DNA from 2 places in the Staphylococcus kloosii genome. Region 2 is predicted to be linked to the other one. Evidence: a T-box and tRNA genes for the amino acid it is inferred to sense, from the RefSeq annotation. Region 2 holds a T-box; the other holds one or more tRNA genes.
What was found. A T-box is a leader RNA that pairs with one kind of tRNA and senses whether it is charged. The one in region 2 lies ahead of alaS (alanine--tRNA ligase), so its partner is inferred to be a tRNA-Ala.

Region 1 (15,660 bases), 300 kb from region 2:
CTAAGAGTTAAACTACTCCCGCATATGTTATTAAATTAAATGGAGCGGAAGATAGGACTTACACCTATACCTTGTTCCGGGAAGGAACCTGTTCTAAGAGTTAAACTACTCCCGCATGAGTTATTAAATTAAATGGAGCGGAAGATAGGATTTGCACCTATACCTTGTTCCGGGAAGGAACCTGTTCTAAGTGTTGAACTACTCCCGCATATCACATGGAGGCGGCAACCGGATTTGAACCGGTGATAAAGGTTTTGCAGACCTCTGCCTTACCACTTGGCTATGCCGCCAATTAACTGGGCTAGCTGGATTCGAACCAGCGCGTGACGGAGTCAAAGTCCGTTGCCTTACCGCTTGGCTATAGCCCATTAATATTAAGGGCGGTTGATGGGAATCGAACCCACGAATGTCGGAACCACAATCCGATGCGTTAACCACTTCGCCACAACCGCCATGGCAGGGGCAGTAGGAATCGAACCCACATCAAAGGTTTTGGAGACCTCTATTCTACCGTTGAACTATGCCCCTATTAAATTATAGATGGTGGAGGGGGGCAGATTCGAACTGCCGAACCCGAAGGAGCGGATTTACAGTCCGCCGCGTTTAGCCACTTCGCTACCCCTCCATGTGATGCCGGCCAGAGGACTTGAACCCCCAACCTACTGATTACAAGTCAGTTGCTCTACCAGTTGAGCTAGGCCGGCTTGTATAAAAAATGGTTCAGGACAGAGTCGAACTGCCGACACATGGAGCTTCAATCCATTGCTCTACCAACTGAGCTACTGAACCATAATGGCGGTCTCGACGGGAATCGAACCCGCGATCTCCTGCGTGACAGGCAGGCGTGTTAACCGCTACACTACGAGACCAAAAATATGTAATTGCGGGAGGCGGATTTGAACCACCGACCTTCGGGTTATGAGCCCGACGAGCTACCGAACTGCTCCATCCCGCGGTAATAAAAATAATTAATGGCGGAGGAAGAGGGATTCGAACCCCCGCGGGCCGTTAAGCCCCTGTCGGTTTTCAAGACCGATCCCTTCAGCCGGACTTGGGTATTCCTCCGTATTAATAAATAATTTTATTGAATTATATTGCTGAAAAATAAATGGCGGAGGAAGAGGGATTCGAACCCCCGCGGGCCGTTAAGCCCCTGTCGGTTTTCAAGACCGATCCCTTCAGCCGGACTTGGGTATTCCTCCGTATTTAATGGACCTTGCAGGATTCGAACCTGCGACCGAACGGTTATGAGCCGTTAGCTCTGACCAACTGAGCTAAAGGTCCTAAATATAATTCAAAATAAAATTTAGTGGCGGTGGAGGGGATCGAACCCCCGACCTCACGGGTATGAACCGTACGCTCTAGCCAGCTGAGCTACACCGCCGTTAAATATGTTTTATATGGTGGAGACTAGCGGGATCGAACCGCTGACCTCCTGCGTGCAAAGCAGGCGCTCTCCCATCTGAGCTAAGCCCCCATATAGGTATTTTAATCGGGAAGACAGGATTCGAACCTACGACCCCTTGGTCCCAAACCAAGTGCTCTACCAAGCTGAGCTACTTCCCGTAAAATATATTAACGCGCCCGATAGGAGTCGAACCCATAACCTCTTGATCCGTAGTCAAACGCTCTATCCAGTTGAGCTACGGGCGCATATTTTACAAAAGATGGTGCCGAGGACCGGAATCGAACCGGTACGGTAATTACTTACCGCAGGATTTTAAGTCCTGTGCGTCTGCCAGTTCCGCCACCCCGGCACAAAAAATAAAATGGAGCAGAAGACGGGATTCGAACCCGCGACCCCGACCTTGGCAAGGTCGTATTCTACCGCTGAACTACTTCTGCAAATGCGGGTGAAGGGAGTCGAACCCCCACGCCGTAAGGCGCTAGATCCTAAGTCTAGTGCGTCTGCCAATTCCGCCACACCCGCATGTAATGGTGAGCCATAGAGGATTCGAACCTCTGACCCTCTGATTAAAAGTCAGATGCTCTACCAACTGAGCTAATGGCTCTTACATGGTGCCGGCCAGAGGACTTGAACCCCCAACCTACTGATTACAAGTCAGTTGCTCTACCAGTTGAGCTAGGCCGGCTAATTATGTAATTAAGTAAAATGGTGGAGAATGACGGGTTCGAACCGCCGACCCTCTGCTTGTAAGGCAGATGCTCTCCCAGCTGAGCTAATTCTCCATTATAACTTGCCTGGCAACGTCCTACTCTAGCGGGATGTAAATCCGACTACCATCGGCGCTAAGGAGCTTAACTTCTGTGTTCGGCATGGGAACAGGTGTGACCTCCTTGCCATTGTCACCAGACAATGATGTATAAAAGTTATACATTCAAAACTAGATAGTAAGTAAATATCATTTTACCAATCAAAACATTTAAATTGATTAAGTCTTCGATCGATTAGTATTCGTCAGCTCCACATGTCGCCATGCTTCCACCTCGAACCTATTAACCTCATCATCTTTGAGGGATCTTATAACCGAAGTTGGGAAATCTCATCTTGAGGGGGGCTTCATGCTTAGATGCTTTCAGCACTTATCCCGTCCATACATAGCTACCCAGCGATGCCGTTGGCACGACAACTGGTACACCAGAGGTATGTCCATCCCGGTCCTCTCGTACTAAGGACAGCTCCTCTCAAATTTCCTACGCCCACGACGGATAGGGACCGAACTGTCTCACGACGTTCTGAACCCAGCTCGCGTACCGCTTTAATGGGCGAACAGCCCAACCCTTGGGACCGACTACAGCCCCAGGATGCGATGAGCCGACATCGAGGTGCCAAACCTCCCCGTCGATGTGAACTCTTGGGGGAGATAAGCCTGTTATCCCCGGGGTAGCTTTTATCCGTTGAGCGATGGCCCTTCCATGCGGAACCACCGGATCACTAAGTCCGTCTTTCGACCCTGCTCGACTTGTAAGTCTCGCAGTCAAGCTCCCTTATGCCTTTACACTCTGTGAATGATTTCCAACCATTCTGAGGGAACCTTTGAGCGCCTCCGTTACTCTTTAGGAGGCGACCGCCCCAGTCAAACTGCCCATCTGACACTGTCTCCCACCATGATCAATGGTGCGGGTTAGAAATCCAACACAGCGAGGGTAGTATCCCACCAACGCCTCCACGTAAACTAGCGTTCACGCTTCTAAGGCTCCTACCTATCCTGTACAAACTGTGCCGAATTTCAATATCAGACTGCAGTAAAGCTCCACGGGGTCTTTCCGTCCTGTCGCGGGTAACCTGCATCTTCACAGGTACTATGATTTCACCGAGTCTCTCGTTGAGACAGTGCCCAAATCGTTACGCCTTTCGTGCGGGTCGGAACTTACCCGACAAGGAATTTCGCTACCTTAGGACCGTTATAGTTACGGCCGCCGTTTACTGGGGCTTCGATTCGTAGCTTCGCAGAAGCTAACCACTCCTCTTAACCTTCCAGCACCGGGCAGGCGTCAGCCCCTATACATCACCTTACGGTTTAGCAGAGACCTGTGTTTTTGATAAACAGTCGCTTGGGCCTATTCACTGCGGCTCTCCCGGGCGTTAACCCTAGAGAGCACCCCTTCTCCCGAAGTTACGGGGTCATTTTGCCGAGTTCCTTAACGAGAGTTCGCTCGCTCACCTTAGAATTCTCATCTTGACTACCTGTGTCGGTTTGCGGTACGGGCACCTAATATTCTAGCTAGAGGCTTTTCTTGGCAGTGTGAAATCAACGACTCGAGGAAACAATTTCCTCTCCCCATCACAGCTTGACCTTATGAGTGCCGGATTTGCCTAACACTCAGTCTTACTGCTTGGACGTGCACTCCAACAGCACGCTTCGCCTATCCTACTGCGTCCCCCCATCGCTTAAAACGAATTTAGGTGGTACAGGAATATCAACCTGTTATCCATCGCCTACGCCTATCGGCCTCAGCTTAGGTCCCGACTAACCCAGAGCGGACGAGCCTTCCTCTGGAAACCTTAGTCAATCGGTGGACGGGATTCTCACCCGTCTTTCGCTACTCACACCGGCATTCTCACTTCTAAGCGCTCCACATGTCCTTGCGATCATGCTTCAACGCCCTTAGAACGCTCTCCTACCATTGTCCTACGGACAATCCACAGCTTCGGTAATATGTTTAGCCCCGGTACATTTTCGGCGCAGTGTCACTCGACTAGTGAGCTATTACGCACTCTTTAAATGATGGCTGCTTCTAAGCCAACATCCTAGTTGTCTGGGCAACGCCACATCCTTTTCCACTTAACATATATTTTGGGACCTTAGCTGGTGGTCTGGGCTGTTTCCCTTTCGAACACGGACCTTATCACCCATGTTCTGACTCCCAAGTTAAATTGATTGGCATTCGGAGTTTGTCTGAATTCGGTAACCCGAGAAGGGCCCCTCGTCCAAACAGTGCTCTACCTCCAATAATCATCACTTGAGGCTAGCCCTAAAGCTATTTCGGAGAGAACCAGCTATCTCCAGGTTCGATTGGAATTTCTCCGCTACCCACAACTCATCCGCTCACTTTTCAACGTAAGTCGGTTCGGTCCTCCATTCAGTGTTACCTGAACTTCAACCTGGTCATGGGTAGATCACCTGGTTTCGGGTCTACGACCAAATACTCAACGCCCTATTCAGACTCGCTTTCGCTACGGCTCCACATTTCCTGCTTAACCTTGCATCAAATCGTAACTCGCCGGTTCATTCTACAAAAGGCACGCCATCACCCATTAACGGGCTCTGACTACTTGTAAGCACACGGTTTCAAGTTCTCTTTCACTCCCCTTCCGGGGTACTTTTCACCTTTCCCTCACGGTACTGGTTCACTATCGGTCACTAGAGAGTATTTAGCCTTGGGAGATGGTCCTCCCAGATTCCGACGGAATTTCACGTGCTCCGTCGTACTCAGGATCCACTCAAGAGGGTTATCGTTTTCGACTACAGGATTATTACCTTCTTTGATGTATCTTTCCAGATACTTCGTCTAACAATAACTTTTGTAACTCCGTATAGAGTGTCCTACAACCCCAACAAGCAAGCTTGTTGGTTTGGGCTGTTCCCGTTTCGCTCGCCGCTACTCAGGGAATCGATTTTTCTTTCTCTTCCTCCGGGTACTAAGATGTTTCAGTTCTCCGGGTATGCCTTCTAACATGCTATGTATTCACATGTTGATAACACGACATGACTCGTGTTGGGTTTCCCCATTCGGAAATCTCTGGATCAAAGCTTACTTACAGCTCCCCAAAGCATATCGTCGTTAGTAACGTCCTTCTTCGGCTTCTAGTGCCAAGGCATCCACCGTGCGCCCTTAATAACTTAATCTTTTTGTTTTTAAGTCAAACGCTTGCAACACATTGACTGACAAACGTTTTCTTTTGAAAACATCTATCGAAGTCAAACGCAATGTTTAACTCAAAACCCAAAATGTTATTAATCTGTGAGTGTTCTTTCGAACACTAGCGATTATTTTAGTTTGAATTCAAGCTTTTTAAAACTCTAATTCACTCGGTTTTGCTTGGTAAAATCTATATTTTACTTACTTATCTAGTTTTCAATGTACAATTTAATAAATGGTGGAGACTAGCGGGATCGAACCGCTGACCTCCTGCGTGCAAAGCAGGCGCTCTCCCATCTGAGCTAAGCCCCCAAATATTTGATGTTGCAACTATAATGGTGGGCCTAAGTGGACTCGAACCACCGACCTCACGCTTATCAGGCGTGCGCTCTAACCAGCTGAGCTATAGGCCCATTCTCGTGTTGAACACTCTATGAGCATTCAAAACTGAATACAATATGTCTACGTTATCCCGTTTCATCTTCGTAGAAGATATTCCGAATATATCCTTAGAAAGGAGGTGATCCAGCCGCACCTTCCGATACGGCTACCTTGTTACGACTTCACCCCAATCATTTGTCCCACCTTCGACGGCTAGCTCCATAATGGTTACTCCACCGGCTTCGGGTGTTACAAACTCTCGTGGTGTGACGGGCGGTGTGTACAAGACCCGGGAACGTATTCACCGTAGCATGCTGATCTACGATTACTAGCGATTCCAGCTTCATGTAGTCGAGTTGCAGACTACAATCCGAACTGAGAACAACTTTATGGGATTTGCATGACCTCGCGGTTTAGCTGCCCTTTGTATTGTCCATTGTAGCACGTGTGTAGCCCAAATCATAAGGGGCATGATGATTTGACGTCATCCCCACCTTCCTCCGGTTTGTCACCGGCAGTCAACTTAGAGTGCCCAACTTAATGATGGCAACTAAGCTTAAGGGTTGCGCTCGTTGCGGGACTTAACCCAACATCTCACGACACGAGCTGACGACAACCATGCACCACCTGTCACTTTGTCCCCCGAAGGGGAAAGCTCTGTCTCCAGAGTGGTCAAAGGATGTCAAGATTTGGTAAGGTTCTTCGCGTTGCTTCGAATTAAACCACATGCTCCACCGCTTGTGCGGGTCCCCGTCAATTCCTTTGAGTTTCAACCTTGCGGTCGTACTCCCCAGGCGGAGTGCTTAATGCGTTAGCTGCAGCACTAAGGGGCGGAAACCCCCTAACACTTAGCACTCATCGTTTACGGCGTGGACTACCAGGGTATCTAATCCTGTTTGATCCCCACGCTTTCGCACATCAGCGTCAGTTACAGACCAGAAAGTCGCCTTCGCCACTGGTGTTCCTCCATATCTCTGCGCATTTCACCGCTACACATGGAATTCCACTTTCCTCTTCTGCACTCAAGTCTCCCAGTTTCCAATGACCCTCCACGGTTGAGCCGTGGGCTTTCACATCAGACTTAAGAAACCGCCTACGCGCGCTTTACGCCCAATAATTCCGGATAACGCTTGCCACCTACGTATTACCGCGGCTGCTGGCACGTAGTTAGCCGTGGCTTTCTGATTAGGTACCGTCAAGGTGCGCACAGTTACTTACGCACTTGTTCTTCCCTAATAACAGAGCTTTACGATCCGAAGACCTTCATCACTCACGCGGCGTTGCTCCGTCAGGCTTTCGCCCATTGCGGAAGATTCCCTACTGCTGCCTCCCGTAGGAGTCTGGACCGTGTCTCAGTTCCAGTGTGGCCGATCACCCTCTCAGGTCGGCTACGTATCGTTGCCTTGGTAAGCCGTTACCTTACCAACTAGCTAATACGGCGCGGGTCCATCTATAAGTGATAGCAAAGCCATCTTTCACTGTAGAACCATGCGGTTCTACATGTTATCCGGCATTAGCTTCGGTTTCCCGAAGTTATTCCAGTCTTATAGGTAGGTTACCCACGTGTTACTCACCCGTCCGCCGCTAACGTCAAAGGAGCAAGCTCCTTATCTGTTCGCTCGACTTGCATGTATTAGGCACGCCGCCAGCGTTCATCCTGAGCCAGGATCAAACTCTCCATAAAAAATTATGATGTTTGATTAGCTCATAAATACTAATTGTGTGTTATCTCTAACACGTTTAAACCAACGATTATATCGTTGCGTTTGGAATTAACGTTGACATATTGCAATTCAGTTTTCAATGTTCATTTGTTGCGTTACAAGAAACTATTGTAACATTAATATTTCGTTAAGTCAATAATAAATTTATTAATTAATTTAAGAAATTTTATTTTGTTCTTAACTCAACATTTACTATTCTATATTGCTTTCGCCTGTTACACAAGTACCAAATTTACACTAACAAGCATTTTCTTTTTTGAAAATTTGAGTCATTATTCGGTGCTTGTTTTGACGACTTTTATATAGTATCAAGTTTCTAAAACAACGTCAATAAAAATAAAGAATAAATTTAGTTTATAATTACTTAATCGTTAACCTATTGTCGTTTAAATGTATTAAAAGTAATTTTTGTGTAATAATATTATCGTTTTTACCTTAATTTTTCCATTAATATAAAAAAAAAGAGAGGAAAATGCTCCTCTCTTCAAATCTTATTCGTATCCTTTGTCTTGACATTCTTTACAGACACCATAAATTTCCATACGGTGGTGTGATACATTAAATTCAGTTACGTGCTGAGCTAGTTGTTCTACTTCATCCAATTGTGGGTAATGGAAGTCAACAATCTTACCGCAGTTTTCACAAATCACATGATAGTGGTTGTGTGTATTAAAATCGAATCTACTTGATGAATCTCCATAAGTTAATTCTTTTACAATACCTTTATCTTTAAAAACACGTAAATTATTATAAATTGTAGCAACACTTATATTAGGAAAATCTGGTGACAGTGCTTGATATATTTCGTCAGCTGTTGGATGTGACTCTGCAGCTATCAAGAATTTTAAAATAGCTTGTCGCTGTGGAGTTATTCTTATACCAGCTGTTCTTAATGAAGCAATTGAATCTTCAAGTTGATGTTCAATGCTTTCCATTTCTGCACTCATTTCCCTCACCATCTTTCTATATAATAATTATTATTACTTAATACTAATATAACTGTTACAAGAGTAAAATGTCAATATTATTAGACTAATAATGGTTAATAGCCCTTACTTGTATCAATTTTATTCTCAATTACATCATCCTTATTGAGAAACGCTTTCAAATTTTTAATAAATGTATCCGTTACTACATCACTAAATTCAGTATTGTTGCCTGATATGTGAGCTGTTATAGAGATATTGTCTAAATCATAGAAAGCACTATCTTCAGTTAAGGGTTCGTTTTCAAATACATCTAAATACGCATGTCTTATAATATTATTTTTCAACACATCAATGATTACATCATTTTCAACTATGGAACCACGCCCAACATTTATAAATAATGCGATATCTTTCATTAATTGAAAATGGCGTTTTGTTAATAGGTGAACAGTACTTGGTGTTTGTGGCAACGTATTAATAACGATATCTGCCAAACCAACTATGTTATGAAGTTCTTCTATGTTATATGTTTCATCGAAGTATTCAACTTCTTTACCTGTTGTATTTATACCTATAACTTTGACACCAAACGCTTTAGCTAGTTGCGCAGTTCTTTGCGCTATACTACCTGTTCCTAAAAATAAAATATTTTGTCCATTTAAATTTTTGCTTATTAATCTACTATCATAATGTCTATTGACTTGGTTTCTATATGAAGTACGCATATTTTTATAGTCTGCTAATATATAGCCGATTATAAATTCAGACATTTGTATGACATGTGCATCTCTATTATTTGTTAATATAATATTTCTTTGTTGTAAATACGCTAGAGGTAATTTGTCTACCCCTGTGGCATACCAAGCTATCCATTTTAAGTTTGGACACTCATCTAAAAATGCTTCCGTTAATTTATCAACGCCAAATAATATGTCCAAGTCCTTTTTGTCTTGTTCATTAATTTCATCCATACCGCTAGTAAATACAAATTCAACATTAGGTAAAGCTTCTTGTAATCTTTCTTCTTTATCACCTAATCTTATTAAGCTTACTGCCTTCATATAAATTCACCCCAGTATGCTTTTCAATTCTTCCATCTGTGTTTTAACTTTAACTTTCTCGATCACATCTATAATTTCGCCTTTTTCATCAATAACAAAAGTAGTTCTAACAATACCCATTGATTCTTTTCCAAATGATTTCTTCAATTGATAAACGCCAGTAGCTTTAGAAAGTTCAAATTCATCATCTACTAGTAAATCAAAATTCAAGTTATGTTTTGCTTTAAAGTTTTGATGTTTCTTTTTAGAATCTCCACTTATACCAAATACTTGTACATCTAAATCATTAAATGCTTCTATATTATCTCTAAAATCACAAGCTTCTGTAGTACAAGTCGGCGTGTTATCACGAGGATAAAAATATAATATTGCTTTTTTGCCCGCTAAATCTTTCTTTGAGATTGTAGTTCCATCTTGATTTTCTAATTCAAAATCTGGAAATTGTTGTCCTTTTTGTAACATCGTCTCACCTATTTCTTTTAATAGTTAGTTTTATGATACGATAATAGTTGAAAATATTAAATTAAAAGAGGTTGATATACATGAAATTCACAGAAAGCGAAAGACTTCAAAAATTCTCTGATGAATATATTTTGGGTGGTGTTAATTCACCTTCCCGTTCTTATAAAGCAGTTGGCGGTGGTGCCCCTGTTATGATGAAAGAAGGTAAAGGCGCTTATCTATTCGATGAAGATGGCAATAAATATATAGATTACCTTCAAGCTTATGGCCCAATCATTACTGGTCAAGCTCATCCACACATTACTAAAGCAATACAAGAGCAAGCAGCTAAAGGTGTATTATACGGTACACCTACACGATTAGAAATTGACTTCGCTAAAAAATTACGCGACGCAATTCCATCATTAGAAAAAATTCGTTTCGTTAACTCAGGTACAGAAGCAGTAATGACTACTATTCGTGTTGCACGTGCCTATACTAAAAGAAATAAAATCATTAAATTTTCTGGTCAATACCATGGCCATTCTGATTTAGTACTTGTTGCAGCAGGAAGTGGCCCATCTCAATTAGGTTCTCCTGATTCAGCTGGTGTCCCTGAAAGTGTTGCACAAGAAGTTATCACAGTACCTTACAATGACTTGGATGCATATAAAGAAGCAATTGATTATTGGGGAGACCAAATCGCTTGTGTTTTAGTCGAACCAATTGTAGGTAATTTCGGTATGGTTGAACCACAACCCGGTTTCTTAGAAGGTATTAACGAAATTTCTCATGATAATGGTACATTAGTAATCTATGATGAAGTTATCACAGCTTTCCGCTTCCATTACGGTGCTGCTCAAGATTTATATAAAGTTTATCCAGATTTAACAGCTTTCGGAAAAATTGTTGGTGGTGGTTTACCAATTGGTGGATATGGTGGCAGACAAGATATTATGGAACATGTTGCCCCTCTTGGTCCAGCATATCAAGCGGGTACAATGGCCGGTAACCCACTTTCTATGAAAGCAGGCATTGCATTATTAGAAGTATTAGAACAAGATGGTGTTTATAAACAACTTGATAATTTAGGTAAACGCTTAGAGGATGGTTTATTAAAATTAATTGAAAAACATAATATTACTGCTACGATAAATAGAGTTTATGGTGCACTAACGTTATATTTCACTAACGAAAAAGTAACGCATTATGATCAAGCAGAGAATTCAGATGGCGAAGCCTTTGCGAAATTCTTTAAATTAATGCTACATCAAGGGATTAACCTAGCCCCTTCTAAATTTGAGGCATGGTTTTTAACAACCGAACATACTGAACAAGATATTGACGATACTTTAGAAGCTGCCGATTATGCATTTAGCCAAATGAAATAAACTTGAATTTTGTTGTTAATCATTGTATAACAATAATAATAGATTTATTTAAATATAATCCCGAAGGAGCGGTACTTTTGAAGCTAGGAGCTCGTGTTATAAAAACAGGTATAGCAGTTATACTTGCTTTGGCTATCGCTTCTCTTTTACCTAAAGAGGCAGGCTTGAAAGCCATTGCTGCTGTCAGTGCTGTTGTTGCTATGCAACCTAGCGTTTATAGATCGATAAAAACAATTGCTGACAGAGCTAATGGGAATATAATTGGTGCTGTTTTGGCAGTCTTAATGGTTACAGCTTTTGGTAATCATTTTGTCATTATGGGTGTTACCGTTATATTGTTAATAGCTATTTTATTTAGATTTAATTTAGCCCATGTGGCTACGTTGGCGAGTGTAACTGCATTAATAATTATGGGACAACATACTGGTAACTTTTATGTATCTGCATTTTTTAGATTTATACTAGTGATGATTGGGGTACTTAGTTCCTCCATCGTTAACTTAATATTTTTACCACCGAAATTTGAGTCAAAGTTATATTATAATGCACTAAATATTTCGACTGATATATTTATGTGGTTTAAATTAGTATTAAATGACACCTCTGAATATCATCAAATAAAAGAAGATAGAGGTTTAATAAGCAAACGTGTATTAAAACTTGAACAAATATTTGAGTATTACGAAGAAGAACGACCTTTAACTAAAAAGCAACTTCACGCTCAAAATCGTAAAAAGATATTGTTCAAGGAAATTGTACGCGTCACACGCCAAGCTTATGCGGTATTAAAACGTATGAATCGTTACCAACATGACTTACACAGTTTAAATAATGAATTATTATTACAAATTAAATTAGATATCGATTCATTAACAGCATTTCATGAACAAATATTCATTAGTTTATCTAAGAAAGCTAAGTATGATGTTGATTTTGAAGATACTTCAGTAGATAATCCACAAAAGAAAGACTTAATGGATGCTTTCCAAAAAGAATTAATTCAAAATCCTTACCAAACAGAATATTCTTATGCCAACATCATGCAAATCATTTCAGCAATTGAAGAATATCGTTATACTTTACGTCATTTAGATAGACTACGTATTAGTTTCTTTTCATATCATCAGGACGACAATAAAATTGAATTGTTAGAAGAAGATTTCGACTTATAAACAAAAAAGACTTCGATTTATAATAAATCGAAGTCTTTTTTCTATAGATCTTGAATTTTATAAAGGTGTTCATAAGCACCACGTTTAGCGATTAATTCTTTATGCGTGCCTGTTTCCACAATTTCACCATTTTGCATTACGACTATCTTATCAGCATGTGTAATAGTAGAAAGTCTATGCGCTACAATTAATGTAGTTCTATTTTCACTTAATACATTCAATGCATCTTGTATAATTGCTTCACTTTCTAAATCAAGTGCACTAGTAGCTTCGTCTAAGATAATTATTGGTGGATTATTTAGGAATATTCGAGCAATAGAAACACGTTGTTTTTGACCACCCGATAATTTAACACCACGTTCACCAACTTCTGTATCGTAACCTTCAGATAAATTCATAATAAAATCATGGGCATTTGCCATTTTAGCCGCTTCTATTACTTCTTCATCAGTTGCATTAGGTCTGCCGAGTAATATATTTTCTTTGATAGTATCTGAGAATAAAATGTTATCTTGTTGTACTAAGCCAATTTGATTTCTCAAACTTCCTGTTAAGTAATGTTTAATGTTTGTTCCATCTATATCAATAGAACCTTCCGTTGCATCGTAAAAACGAGGAATTAAGTTAATAAGTGTGGATTTACCTCCCCCACTCATACCTACAAATGCAACAGTTTGTCCTTGATTTATATCTAAATTAATATCCTTCAATACTTTCTCTTCATCAGAATTATATTTGAAACTAACATTATTTAAACTTATATTACCGCGTTTAATCTCTATTGGCTGTGCGCCTTTTTTATTTTTAATATCATAGTCTTCATCCATCAATTGGAATACACGATCCATTGATGCAAAACTTTGCGTTAAAGTTGTAAATGAAGAAACTAATCTTCTTAATGGTCCAAATAGTTGTTCTAAATAACCAACGAAAGCTGCTAAAGTACCTACAGTAATTGAACCAGTAATGGCTAAATAGGCACCTACACCTATAACAATAAGTGGTCCGATATCTGTCACAGTATTTATTGCTGCAAATGAATTAGCATTCCATCTCGTATGTTTAAATGCTCTATTTAAGAAATGCTTATTACGTTTATCGAAGTTTTCCGCTTCATTATCTTCTATTGCAAAACTTTTTATCACGGACATACCTTGTACACGTTCATGTAAAAAGCCTTGAACTTCTGCTAAAGCTTGAGATCTTTTGCGAGTCAATTTTCTCAAACGTCCAAAGAAGAAATATACAGTTAATATATAGAAAGGGAAAATAAATACTGCTGCAAGTGTTAATTTAAAGTCCAATACAAACATAATTGATAGTGCAATAATGATGGTTACGCAATCTAACCATATATTCATCAAGCCTGTTAAAATAAAGTCTTTCGTTTGTTCGACATCATTAATAACTCTTGAAATAACTTGACCTACTTGGTTGTTAGCATAAAAACGCGCACTTAATGCTTGTAGGTGATTATATAATTGCTTTCTAATATCATATAATATTTTATTACTTGTCCATTGCGCTAAATATTGTCTTAAATATTCAATTGGTGGTCTAACAATGACAAAGATAAATATCGCTATGCCCATTGCTATTCCTAAACGCATGAATTTCTCATCATTCGTGATTGAAGAGTTATTAATAACATAGTCAATCACATATTTAATAAGTAATGGTATCAACATTGGAATACCAAATTTTAAAATACCTATTAAAATGGTAGCAATGATTCGCCATTTATATGGTTTCACAAAAGTTAAATATCTGCGAATCATGTGACATTCTCCCCCTTTATAATTACGTAACAAATGAAAAAGCCTCAGTTGAAAACTCAACTAGGCTGATTCTAAATTTATAGTGTTATAAGTTTAGCTTTGTAAATTTTAAATAACAAAAAGATTATATCAAATTTTGTTTTGTAAAATTAATAAACCCATAAAACACTATAAAGGATATTAAGATTTAATACATTAATTATGCTTAATAATTTCTTACTTTCTTATAACGTTCACGCCAAACCTTTATAAAATCTGGAGCAAAAGGTCCTTTTTTTTGCTCAATCCACTGTTGTAAGATATCGACGTTTCGACGTAAAATCTTATCGATATCAGATGAATAATTCATTTGATTCATATGTTGCTCATATTCATCTTCATCTAATAAATGATATTTGCCATTTGGGTAAACTTTAATATCTAAATCATAATCGATATATTTTAGCGCTTCTTCGTCGCAGACAAAAGGTGAAGATAGATTGCAATAATAATAAACGCCATCTTCTCTAAACATGCAAATTACGTTAAACCAAAATTCCGAATGAAAATAGACAATTGCTGGTTCACGAGTAATCCAAGTGCGACCATCACTTTCTGTAACTAAAGTATGATCATTGCCACCAATTATCACATGATCCGTACCTTTTAATATAGTAGTTTCAGACCAAACACGGTGTATATTACCGTCGTGTTTATAACTTTGTATTTTTATCGTCTGACCTTCTTTAGGTATGGACTCTTTAACCATGCTCCACACCACCTTATCTTAATTTCACATTTCTGATTATAACATAAGTCTTTGCGTAACTCCGAATTTATCAATGTTCTTTTAAAAATTTATAAATCTTAGTCATACTAACTGGAAAATTGTATTGTTCTTTATCGTCAAAATGAATCCATTGCATACGCTCAGGCAGTTCAACTTGTTGTTTATCAATTACTTCATCGGCCATATAAACTTCGATATCCCATTGTAAATGGGTAAATTGGTGCTTTAATTTATAAATAGGCTTATCTGAGAATGTCATGTTCATAGCCAGTTCAGTATTAATATTGTCTTTCTGTGTAGCTTCATACATAGGGAACTCCCACATATTATTTAATAACTTCGCCGTGCGTTGTTCAATAAGATATTCATTTTCATTATTTTTAATAATATAGACATGTTGTTTGATTATTTTTTTCGATACCTTTGTAGTTTTAACTGGTAAATCATTTACCGTCCCTTGTTCAAATGCTTCACAATTATCCTGTACAGGACAAAATAGACATAAAGGCGCTTTCGGCGTACATACCATTGCCCCAAGTTCCATCATTGCCTGATTAAAATCGCCAGCCCGGGTTTCAACGTACGGCTGCAATTCTTGTTCAAATGCTTTTCTAGTTGATTGTAGTTTAGTATCTCTGTCGTCGTTATTTAACCGCGACCATACTCTAAATACATTACCGTCTACAGTT
Region 2 (15,660 bases):
ATGGACTTTAAAGTGTTTAATAGCGCAGTTGAAAAAGGTGGACAAGTTAAAGCTATCGTTGCCAAAGGTGCTGCTGACCAATACACACGAAAAGATATAGATGGATTAACTGAATTTGTAAATATCTATGGTGCTAAAGGTTTAGCATGGGTTAAAGTTGTAGAAGATGGCGTAAGTGGTCCAATAGGACGTTTCTTTGAAGATGATCACGTTGCTACTTTACAAAGCCTAACAGGTGCCGAAGCAGGTGACTTAGTCCTATTCGTAGCAGATTCACAAAGTGTCGTATCACAAAGTTTAGGTGCATTACGTGTGAAATTAGCTCGAGAATTAGGCTTAATTGACGAAAGTAAATTGAACTTCTTATGGGTAACTGATTGGCCATTATTAGAATATGATGAAGAATCTAAACGTTATGTAGCTGCTCACCATCCTTTCACTGCACCAAAAGATGAACATATAGATAAATTGTCTACAGAACCTGAAAACGTGCAAGCTAAAGCATATGACATTGTGTTAAATGGTTATGAGCTTGGCGGTGGTTCAATAAGAATTCACGAAGGCGACTTACAAGCTAAAATGTTCGAAGCTTTAGGTTTCACAGAGGAACAGACAAGAGAGCAATTTGGTTTCTTATTAGATGCATTCAAATATGGTGCGCCACCACATGGCGGTATCGCTTTAGGTCTTGATAGATTAGTAATGTTATTAACAAACAGAACAAATCTTAGAGATACAATTGCATTCCCTAAAACTGCATCAGCTACATGTCTATTAACTGATGCACCTAGCGAAGTATCTGATAAACAATTAGAAGAGTTGTCATTACGCATTAGACATTAATTAGATGCGAGTTTAAATTCTTGCCATTACAAAAAATTGTGGTATGATATATTCATAAGATAGTCATCTGTAATGTTCGTATGTTTGCTTTTTAATTTGGGCCTAACACTCTTTGATCAGGGAGCCCAATGGGTTTTCTTGTAGCGCAAACGCCTCTAGGAGGACTTGCAAAACAAGAAACAGGGCACCCACCTGTATATAGCAGGCCGAATGATCAAGCTACTTATAACTACGGCATATACGGACTCTATCGGTACGCAAGACTTACGTCTTGCGTATTTTTTTGTTTAAATAAAAATTATGAGTAAAAATATGAGTGAATTTCATGTATAATCTTAACTATTAAAATAGAGAAAAAGAGGAGTATTGTTATGAAGCATCAATTTTCAAGAAATGAATTGGCTTATGGTCAAGAAGGTTTGGATTTATTAAAAGAACAAACCGTAGTTGTACTAGGGGTTGGCGGTGTAGGTTCATTTGCTGCTGAAGCTTTGGCAAGAACTAACATAGGTCATATTATACTTATTGATAAAGATGATGTTGATATTACAAACGTAAACCGTCAGTTACATGCTTTAACATCTACTATAGGACAAAGTAAAGTTACATTGATGGAAGAACGTATTAAGTTGATAAATCCTGATTGCAAAGTAACTTCTTTACATATGTTCTATACAGAAGATACTTACGAAGAACTATTCGAACAATATGATATAGATTACTTTATAGATGCGAGTGACACTATTATGTATAAAGTACATTTAATGGAACAGTGTTTAAATAGAGGTATAAAAGTGATTTCAAGTATGGGTGCAGCAAATAAAACAGATCCAACAAGATTTCAAATTGAAGATATTTCTAAAACGCACACTGATAGAATGGCCCGCATTATTCGTCAGAAATTAAAGAAAAAAGGTATCCGCAAAGGTATACCTGTAGTTTTTTCAGATGAAAGTCCAATAATTATTAGAGAAGATGTTAAGGCGACTGTAGGTGATGAAAATGCACCAACTAGAAAAGCGCAAATTCCACCATCTTCTAATGCCTTTGTGCCAAGTGTTGTGGGTTTAATATGCGCAAGTTATGTTATTAATGATATAGTAAAAGATATTCCAGTAACTAGAATAAAAGACAAAGGCCAAGTGTAACTTTTTATAAATTAAAAACCGTTACTGCTCCTCATAAGGGTAGTAACGGTTTTTTTGTGTTATTTTGAATTTTGTTGTTGCGCTTGAGTAATGTTTTCATATATCGATTTAAATTGTTGTTCAGATTTTGAAGTTGTTTTTGGTTCATAATAAATTTTATTTTTAAGTTTATCAGGTAAATACTGTTGTGCAATAAATCCACTTTCGTGACTATGAGGATATTGATAACCTATAGCTCGACCTAATTCTTTTGCTCCTGAATAATGTCCATCTTTTAAATGGTCAGGTATTTGTCCGACATGGCCTTTTCTTATATCTGAAAGTGCTTTATCTATAGATGTTATCGCCGAATTTGATTTAGGTGATAAGCATAACTCAATTACAGCCTGACTTAATGGGATACGTGCCTCAGGGAATCCGAGTCTTTCTGCTGCATCAATAGCGGCTAATGTCCGTTGACCTGCATTAGGAGAAGCTAAACCGACATCTTCAAAACTTATAACAAGTAAACGACGTGCAATCGTGGGTAAATCACCAGCTTCGATTAAACGCGCAAGATAGTGCAATGCGGCGTTCACGTCGCTACCACGAATCGACTTTTGAAATGCACTCATTACGTCATAATGCATATCTCCATCTTTATCACTAAGAAAAGCACCTCGTTGTAAACAATCTTTAGCATCCTGTAATGTAATGTGGCGCATATCTTCATTCACTTCTGAACTTAAGACTGCTAATTCCAAAGCGTTTAAGGCACTTCTAACGTCTCCTTGACTTTGTGTTGAAAAATATTCCATTGCATCATCATCGACTTGTGCGTTATAGCTTTTTAATCCTCTTTCATCGTCCTCCAAGGCTCTTTTGAGTGCTAAGTTCACATCTTCATCAGTTAGTGGGTATAATTCGAATATTTGAGCTCTTGAACGTATTGCTGGATTGATTGCATGGTATGGGTTTGAAGTAGTTGCACCAATCAATACGATTTTGCCATTTTCTAGGTGTGGTAATAAAAAATCTTGTTTCGTTTTATCTAATCTATGGATTTCATCTAATAGCAAAATTACTTGGCCAGACATTTTAGCTTCTTCAACTATAAGTTGCATATCTTTTTTAGTGTTAGAAACAGCATTTAACTGTCTGAATTTATATTGCGTACTCCCAGCAATTGCTTTAGCAATGCTCGTTTTACCAATGCCAGGTGGCCCATAAAAAATCATTGATGATAAACGTTTAGTGTCTACCATTCTTCTAATAATACCTGTTGGACCAACCAAATGTTGTTGGGAAATAATTTCGTCTATATTTTCTGGACGCATTCTTGCAGCTAATGGTTCATTAGTCACGTTGTTTCACACCTTTCTAATTCTATATTAACGCAAAAAATGATACTATGGGAATATATAAGTATTCGATTAAGTGAGGTTATACAATGAAAATTTCAACTAAAGGAAGATACGGACTAACTTTAATGATTTCCTTAGCTAAAAAAGAAGGGCAAGGTTGCGTATCATTAAAATCTATAGCAGAAGAAAATAATTTAAGTGATTTGTATTTAGAGCAACTTGTAGGTCCGCTAAGAAATGCAGGATTAATACGTAGCGTGCGTGGTGCTAAAGGCGGTTATCAATTAAGAGTGCCAGCAGAAGAAATAAGCGCTGGAGATATTATTCGACTTTTAGAAGGGCCTATTACATTCGTTGAAAGTATCGAGTCTGAGCCACCAGCACAAAAACAATTATGGATTAGAATGCGTGATGCAGTAAGAGATGTACTTGATAATACTACACTTAAATATTTAGCAGAATATAAAGAAACAGATAATCTAGACGGGTACATGTTCTATATTTAAAAAAATTAGAATTAATATGTTTATAACTTAATTATTGTGGTATTCAATTAGTATGTACACACTAAGGAGGTTATTATAATGGCTGATGAAAACAAATTTGAACAAGCTAAAGGTAATGTTAAAGAAACAGTAGGTAACGTTACTGATGATGACAAACTTGAAAAAGAAGGTAAGAAAGACAAAGGTTCAGGCAAAGCTAAAGAAGTTGTAGAAAATGCAAAAGATAAAGCTAACGATGTAATTGATAAATTTAAAAAATAATTATTAGATAAACAACAAAGGAGCCGATTAATATGGCAGAGAACTTCTTCGATAAAGCAAAAGAAGCAGCAAAAAATGTATCAGATAAATTAAAAGATACTGATAACGATAAAGCTAAACAAGCGAGTGAACAAATTGATAAATTCACTGGCGGTGGCGACAAAAAAGAAAGTGATCACAAAGATGAACATAAAGATCACAAAGATCACGATAAAAAATAATAACTAAAAAATGCCTACAGCTAATGAGTGCTGTAGGCATTTTTTAGTTATTATTCATTTCTGAAACTAATTTATTCAATCTCTTATATGAATCTAATTGTGCTTCTTGGTCGTAGATATAACTAATAGCCATTAATTCGTCTATATCACCATTTTCCGCAATAAAGTTCTGAAGTTTTTCTTTTACTGTTGCTTCAGAGCCAATAAGAGATTGTGACATACGTTGTTTTGCTAATTCAAATTCTCTAGGTGTTAATAATCCTTGTAAATCATCTGTTGGTGGTTGAACAGGTTGCATTCTACCACGTGTAATACTGACCATGACTTGTGCTTGTGTTGAAGCTAAATATTCGGCTTCTGCATCAGTTTCAGCTACGATCGCATTCAAACAAACAATCATATAAGGTTTGTCTAAAACATCAGATGGTTCGAATAATGACTTATATATTTCCATGGCATCTTGCATCTGTTGAGGGGCAAAATGACCAGCGAATACATATGGTAAACCTTTACGAGCAGCCAAATGAGCTGAATCAGTTGAAGAACCTAAAACATAAAGTGGAACATTTTTATCTACGGCTGGATAAGCACGAACATATCCTTGTTGATTAGCTGGACCAAAATAAGTTGCAAGTTGTTCAACTTCGTCTGGGAATTCGTATACGCCATTATGTTGATCTCGGCGTAAAGCGCTAGCAGTCATCATGTCTGTACCTGGCGCTCTACCAAGTCCTAAATCTACACGATTTGGAAATACGGTTGCCATAGTACCAAACTGCTCTGCGACGATTAATGGTGCATGGTTTGGCAACATGATACCACCAGATCCAACTTTAATAGAATGTGTATGTTCTAATGTATGTTGAATTAGTAATGCTGTAGCCGAACTAACCAAATTAGGGGCATTATGGTGTTCAGCTATCCAATATCTTTCGAAATTAAGCTTTTCAAGATTTTGAGCTAATTTGACCATATCATCAATTGCGTCTTTATCTGTTTGTCCTTCTCTAATAGGAACAAGATTTAGCGCGGATAACTTTATTTCTGTCATTTCAGTATCCTCCTTAGTAATAACTAATAATTGAAAGTATAACAGGCGACTGTGAACTTGCGTAAAAAATTGCTCACTGGTATAATATAGTAAATTTTAACGATAGGTGGCCTTAATAAGACAATGGATAAATCTCATAAGCAAATTTCAACTCAAATTCTTATAAAAAACGCGTGAGATATGTCATTGTCCAAGTTTATTAAAAAATAGGCTGTTATATTTATTTGAAAAGACATGCATATCTCCAAGAGAGCGAGGAATATGTTATGTCTTTTTATTATGCACGAAAACCGTTCGAACCATATGGCAAAACACTAATTGATAATATAAATATAAGTATAGAAGATGGGGAACATGTCGTTATCATTGGTAATAATGGCGTAGGAAAGACCTCATTATTAGCAAAAATCTATGAAACTTATAGTGATAATGCTTACTATATGGAACAAGATTTAACAAACTACAGAGAACTAACTGCGATAGATTACATTATTTCATTAGATTCAAATTTGTATCAGATGAAAATGAACTTAGAAGCCGATTTAAATGCTTTAGCCAAATATATTGAATATGATGGCTATGGCTTTGAACAGAAGATAGTGACTCAAGCGAAGCAATTTAAAATTACTGAAGATACTTTAACTAAACCACTTAAACATTTAAGTGGTGGCGAACAAACGAGGATAGCTATTATTAGAGCTATATTATCGCGACAAACATTGTTATTACTCGACGAACCAACAAACCATTTAGACAATGATATGGTAAAAGATTTATGTCGTTTTATTAATCATTCTACTCAAACCATTATAATGATTTCACATCATCGTACCTTTATTAACAATGTTGCAAGTCATATCATTGCTATTAATAATAAAGAAACCACAAAATATGAAGGTAATTATGATGATTATAAAAATATTACAGATTTAGCCATTAAATCTCAGAACAATGCTTACATTAAGCAACAACAACAGATTAAACAGTTAGAAAAAAATATTCAACGTGTCAAACAATGGCATGAATCATCTAGTGCACAGACTAGTGTGCGAGATCCAGTAGGACAGAAAAAATTAAGTAAACTTATGAAACGTGCTAAAACTAAAGAAACACAAACGCAGCAGCTTATAGCAAATAAGAATGTAACTAAGCCTACTTCGGATAATATTGCTCAAATTAAACTCTATAACGGGCAACAGTTTAACAATAGAAGCCTTTTCCAATTACATCAAATGAGTTATCAAAACGAACATGAAATATTATTTGATAATGTAGATATTACAATGAAAAAGGGGGAAAATGTTTTATTAACTGGACCGAACGGTAGTGGCAAATCGATGTTTGTAAAATTACTTACGGGGCTTATTCAGCCAACAAGCGGTACAATCAATATTTCACCGTCATTAGAAGTAGCATGCTTTGAGCAACAAAATAATAATTTAAACTTTGATAACACACCTATGGAAATGTTATTGGAACTGCCTAATATGACTCGGAGTAGTGCCCAAACAATTTTAAATGCATTTAATTTTGGCCATGATAGTTTATTTGAGAAGATCAGTAATCTTTCTATGGGTGAAAAAAGTAGACTTCAATTTGCATTATTATTTTTTGCAGAACCACATCTGCTTATTTTAGACGAACCAACTAATTATTTCGATATTCACACGCAAGAGTTAATCATGGAGATGTTAAAAGAATTTAGTGGCCAAGTATTATTAATTACACACGATGAATATTTAAAAAGTAAGTTTGCTGGGACACATTGGTATATTAAAGATTGCAAAATAATAAATTCAGCCTTACAACCTAAATTAGATGACGACGTGGATAGCACGTTGTCTTTATTAGAAGATTTTAAACATATAGATGAATTTGGTCATTACCAAACAGACGACTAGAAAAATTAGAAACATGGTGCTATCATTGGACCATTGATAAAATTGTGAGGAGTGTCGAAAAGTCATGGAAGTTTATGCAGATAATGCTGCAACCACACCGGTTAAACAGCCAGTAATTGATAAAATGATGGAACTTTATACTTTACATTATGGTAATCCATCTTCAATTCATAGTATTGGTAGAGATGCACGTAAATATTTAGACGAATCACGTAGAGCAATTGCTCAAATGTTAGGTGCTAAAACGAACGAAGTTATATTTACAAGTGGCGCTACTGAATCTAATAATACAGCGATTAAAGGTATTGCTTATAAGCATCAACATAAAGGTAAGCATCTTATTACATCAAAAATTGAACATCATTCTGTATTACATGTCTTTGAACAACTTGAAAACGAAGGATTCACTGTAACTTATCTTGATGTAGACGAACAAGGCATTATCGACATTGAACAATTGAAAAATGCTATAACGAATGACACAATTTTAGTATCAATTATGTTTGTTAATAATGAAGTAGGTACTGTGCAACCTATGTATGAAATAGATGATATCGTCAAAAACTCAAATGCAATGTTTCATGTTGATGCTGTGCAGGCGATAGGTCATTTGGATATAGATTTTAACGAATTTAGCATTGATTCTATGAGTATTACTGCACATAAATTTGGTGGGCCTAAAGGTATTGGCGTATTATTAGTTAAAGAAGGTACAATGATGCGTTATATGCAACTAGGTGGAGAACAAGAAACCAAGCGTCGTGCAGGTACAGAAAATATCCCTCAAATTGCGGGACTAACAGAAGCATTAAAGCTAGCCACAGATAATTTGGATGACAATAACGTACACTTAATGTCATTGAAAAATTTGTTTTTAGTTAAATTACAAGAAAGATCAGTACCATTTGAAGTGAATGGATCGATGGTAGATACGACTGGTCACGTAGTAAACTTATATTTTCCGTTTATAGATGTTGAAACAATGCTGACATTATTAGATTTGTCTAATATATATGTTTCTTCAGGTTCAGCATGCACAGCAGGATCTACGACACCTTCGCATGTATTAGCGGCAATGTACGATGACGATGAGCGAGCAAAACATTCAGTAAGGTTTAGTTTTAATGAATTAAATACAGAGGCAGAAATCAAATATATAGCGATGGAAATTCACAAAATCTATCATAAATTTAAGGAGGAATAATAGTTGGGCAATGAAAATACACGTGTAGTTGTTGGTATGTCAGGTGGTGTTGATAGTTCCGTTACAGCGCATTTATTAAAAGAGCAAGGTTATGATGTCATTGGCATCTTTATGAAAAATTGGGACGATACAGATGAAAATGGCGTATGTACAGCGACAGAAGATTATAATGATGTCATTGCAGTTTGTAATCAAATTGGTATCCCGTATTATGCGGTCAATTTTGAACAACAATACTGGGATAAAGTATTCACATACTTCCTAGATGAATATAAAAAAGGTAGAACACCAAATCCAGATGTAATGTGTAATAAAGAAATTAAATTTAAAGCATTTTTAGAACATGCACTTAAACTAGGTGCAGATTTTGTAGCAACAGGTCATTATGCCCGCATTAAACGACATGAAGATGGTCATGTAGAAATGTTAAGAGGCGTTGACAATAATAAAGACCAAACTTATTTCTTAAACCAATTATCTCAAGAACAATTATCAAAAGTTATGTTCCCTATTGGAGATATTGATAAAAAAGAAGTTAGAAAAATAGCAGAAGAACAAAACTTAGCCACTGCTAAGAAAAAAGATTCAACTGGTATTTGTTTCATTGGTGAAAGAAACTTCAAAACATTTTTATCACAATATTTACCGGCTCAAGCAGGTAAAATGGTAACATTAAATGGCGAAGTTAAAGGTGAACACGGTGGTTTGATGTATTATACGATTGGCCAACGTCATGGTCTAGGTATAGGTGGCGATGGTGACCCATGGTTCGTAGTAGGTAAAAACTTAGAAGAAAACGTACTTTATGTTGAACAAGGTTTTGACCACGATGCACTTTATAGTGATTATTTAATTGCTTCAGACATCTCATTCGTAAATGATGTAGATTTAACAAATGGCTTTGAATGTACTGCTAAATTTAGATATCGTCAAAAAGATACAAAAGTATTTGTACAAAAAGAATCAGATAATGCAATACGTGTTACTTTTGATGTGCCAGTACGTGCAATTACTCCAGGTCAAGCAGTCGTATTTTATGACGGCGAAGTTTGTTTAGGTGGAGCAACAATTGACGACGTTTATAAAAATTCTGGTCAATTAAGTTACGTAGTATAATAGAAAATTTCAATATAGAGATTGAGAAGTAAATGTTTACTAAAATCAAATGTGTAATGCTTGTAATATGCATTCATTATTTAAGTGAAACATATTATTTCTCATTCTCTTTTTTTGTTAAAAACTATCTAACTATTTTAATATAATGTTATACTAAACTATTAGAAATGGGGTATCGAGCATGGAACAAGAAGAAATTTATAATTATATTAAACAAGGTCAAAATGATAAGGCGTTACAAGCTTTATTTGATAATATAGAAAATAACCCACAAGAAATAGAAAATTACATCAATGCAGGTATATTAATAGCAGAAGCGGGCGAAATTGAACATGCTGAAACATTTTTCCAAAAAGCATTAACAATAGATGCTGAGAACGGTGCTGTTTATTATAATTTAGCAAATGTATATTATAATGAAGGTCGTTTTAATGAAGCTATCAAGTTATATCAAACTGCATTACAACATGCCAAAGATGGTTTAGTGGATAAGATTGACGCAAATTATATGATAGGTATGTCATTTAACCAACTTGAATCATTTAAACAAGCGATGCCATTTTTAATGACGGCAGCTGAAGCGGATGACCGACAAGATGTGGAAGTTCAATTCCAATATGGTTTAGTATTATGTCATTTAGAGATGTTTGATCAAGCAATTGAACAATTAAATTACGTATTAACATTAGACAATGAACACGTTGATGCGCTTTATAATTTAGGTTTAGCTACATATATGAGTACTGAAAACGTTGATGATGCTTTAAATTACTTTAATAAAGCAGTAGCTATTAACCCGGAACACCATATGAGCCAACACGCGATAACAACTTTTAAATCAATTCAAGAGGAGGAGTAAAGCCATGGCTGATTCTACACTGTTTAACTATTCAATGGTTAAAGGCACAGTTGACGCAATTCTATTTCAAAATAAAGATAACTTTTATACTGTGTTAAAAGTCGATACAATTGAATCAAATGAAACCTTTGATAGTATGCCGACAGTTGTAGGATTTTTCCCTGAAGTGGTTGAAGGTGATGTTTATACTTTCAAAGGACAAGTCGCTACGCATCCCAAATATGGTAAACAACTAAAGGCCGAAACATTCGAAAAAGAGTTACCTCAAACAAAAGAAGCCATCGTCAGTTATCTTTCTAGTGATCTATTTAAAGGAATTGGTAAAAAAACTGCTCAAAATATTGTAAACGCCCTAGGTGAAAATACAATTTCAGATATTTTAAATGATGCAACAGTACTTGAAAAAGTGCCTGGCTTACCTAAGAAAAAACAACAACAAATTGCCGAACAAATCGCGAGTAATCAAGAAACTGAGCGAATTATCATTCGACTGCATGACTTAGGTTTCGGTCCTAAGTTAGCCATGAATATTTACCAAACATATCTCGGTGAAACTTTAAATGTAATTGAGAAGAGTCCGTATCAACTTGTTTATGATGTAAAAGGTATTGGTTTCAATAAGGCAGATGTATTAGCTAAAAATATTGGTATTCAATATAATGATCCTGAACGTATTAAAGCAGGTATTCTATATTTACTAGAAGAAGAATGTATTAAACAAGGTCATACTTATTTACCAAGCCAATTTTTAATAGATAACGTCCAGGATATGTTATCAAATCCACCAGCTGAAGAGATAGAAAGAAAGCAAATTGAAGCGCAAATCGATCAACTCGTGAATGATAGTAAATTAATACAACAAGAAGATCAGTTCGCTATTCCAAGTTTATATTACTCAGAAATTAAAAGTGTGCAAAATTTATATCGTAATTTCACATATACAAAGAAATTAAAAGATATAGAAACTTCAGAATTATTGTTAGAAATTGGAGATATTGAAGATAAGAACAATGTCAGCTATGCCGAATCTCAAAGAGAAGCTTTACAAACGGCTATTAATTCTAAAGTAATGTTATTAACAGGTGGACCTGGTACAGGTAAAACTACTGTTATAAAAGGTATTGTAGAATTATATGCTGAAATTCATGGCTTATCGTTAGATTATGATGATTATAAGGAAGATGATTATCCAATTGTATTAGGAGCACCAACGGGTCGAGCTTCTAAAAGATTATCTGAGTCGACAGAACTTGAAGCCATGACGATTCATCGGTTAATTGGGTGGAATCAAGATACACAGCCAGAAGATATATTGGATAATGAAATTAATGCGAAATTAATCATTATCGATGAAATGTCTATGGTCGATACGTGGTTGTTCCATCAATTTATGAGCGCCGTGCCAATCGATGCTCAAATTGTATTGGTGGGGGACGAAGACCAATTACCATCTGTAGGACCAGGACAAGTCTTTAAAGATTTAATTGATTCTAAAGTAATTCCTAGAGTAAATCTTACTGAAGTTTATCGACAACAAGAAGGTTCAAGTATTATTGAGTTAGCACATCGTATCAAATTAAATCAACATGTTGATATTACGCAACGCTTTCACGATAGAAACTTTATAAATTGTTCTACAGAACAAATTCCTGAAGTCGTTGATAAGGTAGTTAATAGTGCAGTTTCAAAAGGATATGATATGAGTGATATCCAAGTGCTAGCTCCGATGTATAAAGGTTCAGCAGGTATTAAAAAATTAAATTCAGTATTGCAAGGTATTTTGAACCCTAAGGATAAAGACACTAGAGAAATCGAATTTGGAGAAGTACTGTTTCGTAAAGGCGATAAAGTATTACAACTGGTCAATCGCCCAAATGATAATATTTTTAATGGCGATATAGGTGTTATAGTTGGCATATTTTGGGCGAAAGAAAATGCGTTAGATAAAGATGTCGTAGTTGTAGATTTTGAAGGCAATGAAATTACATTTACGAGACAGGATTTAATGGAATTGACACATGCATATTGTACGTCTATTCATAAATCTCAAGGTTCTGAATTTCCGATTGTTATTATGCCTATGGTCAAACAATATTATAGAATGTTGCAGAAGCCTATCTTATATACTGGTTTAACTAGAGCTAAACAATCTTTAGTCTTTTTAGGCGATCCACAAGCCTTTGATTTAGGTTTGAAAACGAACGGGCAAGTTAGAATGACGCAACTTTGTTCATTATTACAAGCTTACTTTAACAATGATGAAGATGAAGCACAAGCTGACGCAAAAGAAGTTAACAATAGTTTTGATGCATCTATAGAATTAAGCGAAACAACAATATATAAAATAGATCCCATGATAAATATGGGACAAATGTCGCCTTATGACTTCGTTAATGATTGACACGAAGTTAGAAAATAAATACAATGTATTTAAAGTTTATAAAGAAGATGAGTAAATAACTTTGAACATATAGAGATGTGCTGGTTGGTGAAAAGTACAGTCTGAGTTATTGAACGCTACTTCGTGTCATTGTTAATAAATACTTAATTGAGTGATAAACAAAATGTACGTTTTCCGAAACGCTATTGTTTTGTTTATAACTAGGGTGGTACCGCGAATCGTTCGTCCCTTTTATAGTGGATGAACTTTTTTTGTGCGCAAAATTATTTATAAATGATGTATGTATTAAATTGGAGGGTTATAAATGAAAAACTTAAAAGCAAGTGAGATTAGACAAGGTTTTATAGACTTCTTTGTAGAAAAAGGGCATATGGTAGAACCTTCTGCACCATTAGTACCTATCGATGACGATTCATTATTATGGATTAACTCAGGGGTAGCAACATTAAAAAAATATTTCGATGGTCGTGAAACACCAAAAAAACCTAGAATTGTAAATTCACAAAAAGCGATTCGTACGAATGATATTGAAAATGTTGGTTTCACTGCACGTCACCATACATTTTTCGAAATGTTAGGTAATTTTTCTATTGGTGATTATTTCAAAAAAGAAGCTATTGAATATGCTTGGGAGTTTTTAACTAGCGACAAATGGATGGGCATGGAACCAAGTAAATTATATGTAACAATACATCCTGAAGATACTGAAGCTTATAAATTATGGCATGAAGATATTGGACTTGAAGAAAGTCGTATTATTCGAATTGAAGGTAACTTTTGGGATATAGGTGAAGGACCTTCTGGACCAAACACTGAAATATTTTATGACCGCGGAGACGAATATGGTCAGGAAGACCCTCCAGAAGAAATGTATCCAGGTGGCGAAAACGAACGTTACTTAGAGGTATGGAACTTAGTATTTAGTGAATTTAACCATAATAAAGACCATACTTATACGCCACTTCCTAATAAAAATATTGATACTGGTATGGGTCTTGAAAGAATGGCATCTGTGGCTCAAGATGTACGTACTAACTATGAAACAGATTTATTTATGCCAATTATTGAAGAAGTAGAAAAAATTTCTGGCAAAAAATATTTAACTAATAATGAATATGATGTTGCGTTTAAAGTTATATCAGATCATATTAGAACAATTTCATTTGCTATTGCTGATGGCGCGTTGCCAGCAAATGAAGGACGTGGCTATGTATTACGTAGATTATTACGTAGAGCAGTACGTTTTAGCCAGTCACTAGACATTAATGAACCATTTTTATATAAATTGGTAGATATCGTTGCTGAAATTATGGAACCATACTACCCAAATGTAAAAGAAAAAGCACAGTTTATACAACGTGTTATTAAATCAGAAGAAGAGAGATTCCATGAAACATTACAAGAAGGTTTAGCAATCTTAAACACACTTGTACAAAAAGCTAAGGACAGCGATAAAACAATTGCTGGTGAAGATGCGTTTAAGCTTTATGATACTTATGGTTTCCCAGTAGAGTTAACTGAAGAATTTGCGCAACAAGAAGGTTTATCAATAGATATGGATACTTTTGAAGTTGAAATGCAAAAACAAAGAGATCGTGCACGTCAAGCGCGTCAAAGTGGACAATCTATGCAAATCCAAAGTGATGTGTTAAAACAAATTAATACTGACAGTACGTTTGTTGGCTATGAACAAATGGCTGCAGATTCTACAATAACTGACATTATTAAAGATGGTGAGCTTGTTAATACAGTTGAAGCTGGTGACGAAATTAGTCTTATCTTAAAAGAAACACCATTCTACGCTGTTAGTGGTGGACAAGTTGCTGATAAAGGTACGATAAGTAATGAAAGTTTTGAAATCTATGTAGAAGAAGTAACCAAAGCACCAAACGGTCAAAACTTACACACAGGTAAAGTACAATTTGGTAAAGTAACTACAGGTGCTAAAGTAACTGCAGAAGTAAATCACAACGAACGTCAAGCAATTAAGAAAAATCACAGTGCGACACATTTACTACATGCAGCATTAAAAGAAATTTTAGGTGATCATGTTAACCAAGCAGGTTCATTAGTAGAGCCTGATAGATTACGTTTTGACTTTTCACATTTCGGTCCGCTATCTGAAGAAGAAATCGAAATTGTTGAACGTCGCGTAAATGAAGAAATATGGAATAATATTTCAGTTTCTATTAAAGAAATGCCAATTGACGAAGCTAAAAAAATGGGTGCTATGGCATTATTTGGTGAAAAATACGGTGACGTAGTTAGAGTTGTCGACATGGCACCATTTTCAATAGAATTATGTGGTGGTATTCACGTAAGCAATACGTCAGAAATCGGTTTATTCAAAATTGTAAGTGAATCAGGTACAGGTGCTGGGGTACGTAGAATTGAAGCATTAACTGGAAAATCAGCATTCCTATATTTAGAATCAATTCAAAATCATTTCAAACAATTGAAAAAACAAATTAAAGTAAAAGCTGATGATCAAGTTTTAGATAAAGTTGTACAAATGCAAAATGATGAAAAATCATTACACAGACAGTTAGAACAACGTAGTAAAGAAATTACGGCGTTGAAAATGGGTGACATTAAAGATCAGGTTGAAGAAATAAATGGCTTGAACGTATTAGCTACCGAAGTGGAAGTAGATAATGCCAATGCAATCCGCGAAACGATGGATGATTTCAAATCTAAATTACAAGATACTGTTATTATTTTAGTAAGTAAGGTGGGCGATAAAGTTTCACTTATTGCTACAGTACCAAAATCATTAACTGATAAAGTTAAAGCTGGAGATATCATT

Region 1: it encodes a tRNA-Ala, which carries the amino acid that the T-box ahead of alaS (alanine--tRNA ligase) is inferred to sense. The anticodon was not compared.

The regions. Positions count from the first base shown of each region.
Region 1 is NZ_CP027846.1:1,254,528-1,270,187, reverse strand. It holds tRNA gene C7J89_RS13210 (tRNA-Gly) at 1-22, opposite strand, end outside; tRNA gene C7J89_RS13205 (tRNA-Gly) at 41-115, opposite strand; tRNA gene C7J89_RS13200 (tRNA-Gly) at 134-208, opposite strand; tRNA gene C7J89_RS06315 (tRNA-Cys) at 217-290, opposite strand; tRNA gene C7J89_RS06310 (tRNA-Gln) at 297-368, opposite strand; tRNA gene C7J89_RS06305 (tRNA-His) at 380-452, opposite strand; tRNA gene C7J89_RS06300 (tRNA-Trp) at 455-528, opposite strand; tRNA gene C7J89_RS06295 (tRNA-Tyr) at 542-625, opposite strand; tRNA gene C7J89_RS06290 (tRNA-Thr) at 632-704, opposite strand; tRNA gene C7J89_RS06285 (tRNA-Phe) at 717-789, opposite strand; tRNA gene C7J89_RS06280 (tRNA-Asp) at 794-869, opposite strand; tRNA gene C7J89_RS06275 (tRNA-Met) at 882-955, opposite strand; tRNA gene C7J89_RS06270 (tRNA-Ser) at 973-1,065, opposite strand; tRNA gene C7J89_RS06265 (tRNA-Ser) at 1,110-1,202, opposite strand; tRNA gene C7J89_RS06260 (tRNA-Ile) at 1,211-1,284, opposite strand; tRNA gene C7J89_RS06255 (tRNA-Met) at 1,311-1,384, opposite strand; tRNA gene C7J89_RS06250 (tRNA-Ala) at 1,402-1,477, opposite strand; tRNA gene C7J89_RS06245 (tRNA-Pro) at 1,493-1,566, opposite strand; tRNA gene C7J89_RS06240 (tRNA-Arg) at 1,580-1,653, opposite strand; tRNA gene C7J89_RS06235 (tRNA-Leu) at 1,669-1,757, opposite strand; tRNA gene C7J89_RS06230 (tRNA-Gly) at 1,771-1,845, opposite strand; tRNA gene C7J89_RS06225 (tRNA-Leu) at 1,849-1,930, opposite strand; tRNA gene C7J89_RS06220 (tRNA-Lys) at 1,937-2,012, opposite strand; tRNA gene C7J89_RS06215 (tRNA-Thr) at 2,018-2,093, opposite strand; tRNA gene C7J89_RS06210 (tRNA-Val) at 2,115-2,190, opposite strand; rRNA gene rrf (5S ribosomal RNA) at 2,201-2,315, opposite strand; rRNA gene C7J89_RS06200 (23S ribosomal RNA) at 2,390-5,312, opposite strand; tRNA gene C7J89_RS06195 (tRNA-Ala) at 5,562-5,637, opposite strand; tRNA gene C7J89_RS06190 (tRNA-Ile) at 5,662-5,738, opposite strand; rRNA gene C7J89_RS06185 (16S ribosomal RNA) at 5,839-7,390, opposite strand; gene perR (peroxide-responsive transcriptional repressor PerR) at 7,922-8,377, opposite strand; gene C7J89_RS06175 (phosphoglycerate dehydrogenase) at 8,473-9,420, opposite strand; gene bcp (thioredoxin-dependent thiol peroxidase) at 9,427-9,882, opposite strand; gene C7J89_RS06165 (glutamate-1-semialdehyde 2,1-aminomutase) at 9,963-11,252, shown strand; gene C7J89_RS06160 (FUSC family protein) at 11,330-12,424, shown strand; gene C7J89_RS06155 (ABC transporter ATP-binding protein) at 12,466-14,202, opposite strand; gene ntdP (nucleoside tri-diphosphate phosphatase) at 14,408-14,950, opposite strand; gene mutY (A/G-specific adenine glycosylase) at 15,021-15,660, opposite strand, start outside.
Region 2 is NZ_CP027846.1:1,557,236-1,572,895, forward strand. It holds gene aspS (aspartate--tRNA ligase) at 1-843, shown strand, start outside; RNA gene ssrS (6S RNA) at 905-1,094, shown strand; gene C7J89_RS07760 (tRNA threonylcarbamoyladenosine dehydratase) at 1,215-1,991, shown strand; gene C7J89_RS07765 (replication-associated recombination protein A) at 2,051-3,334, opposite strand; gene cymR (cysteine metabolism transcriptional regulator CymR) at 3,421-3,840, shown strand; gene C7J89_RS07775 (CsbD family protein) at 3,919-4,101, shown strand; gene C7J89_RS07780 (hypothetical protein) at 4,134-4,322, shown strand; gene C7J89_RS07785 (LLM class flavin-dependent oxidoreductase) at 4,366-5,373, opposite strand; gene sal (Sal family ABC-F type ribosomal protection protein) at 5,640-7,274, shown strand; gene C7J89_RS07795 (cysteine desulfurase family protein) at 7,339-8,478, shown strand; gene mnmA (tRNA 2-thiouridine(34) synthase MnmA) at 8,482-9,594, shown strand; gene C7J89_RS07805 (tetratricopeptide repeat protein) at 9,776-10,453, shown strand; gene recD2 (SF1B family DNA helicase RecD2) at 10,458-12,854, shown strand; T-box leader at 12,884-13,087, shown strand; gene alaS (alanine--tRNA ligase) at 13,159-15,660, shown strand, end outside.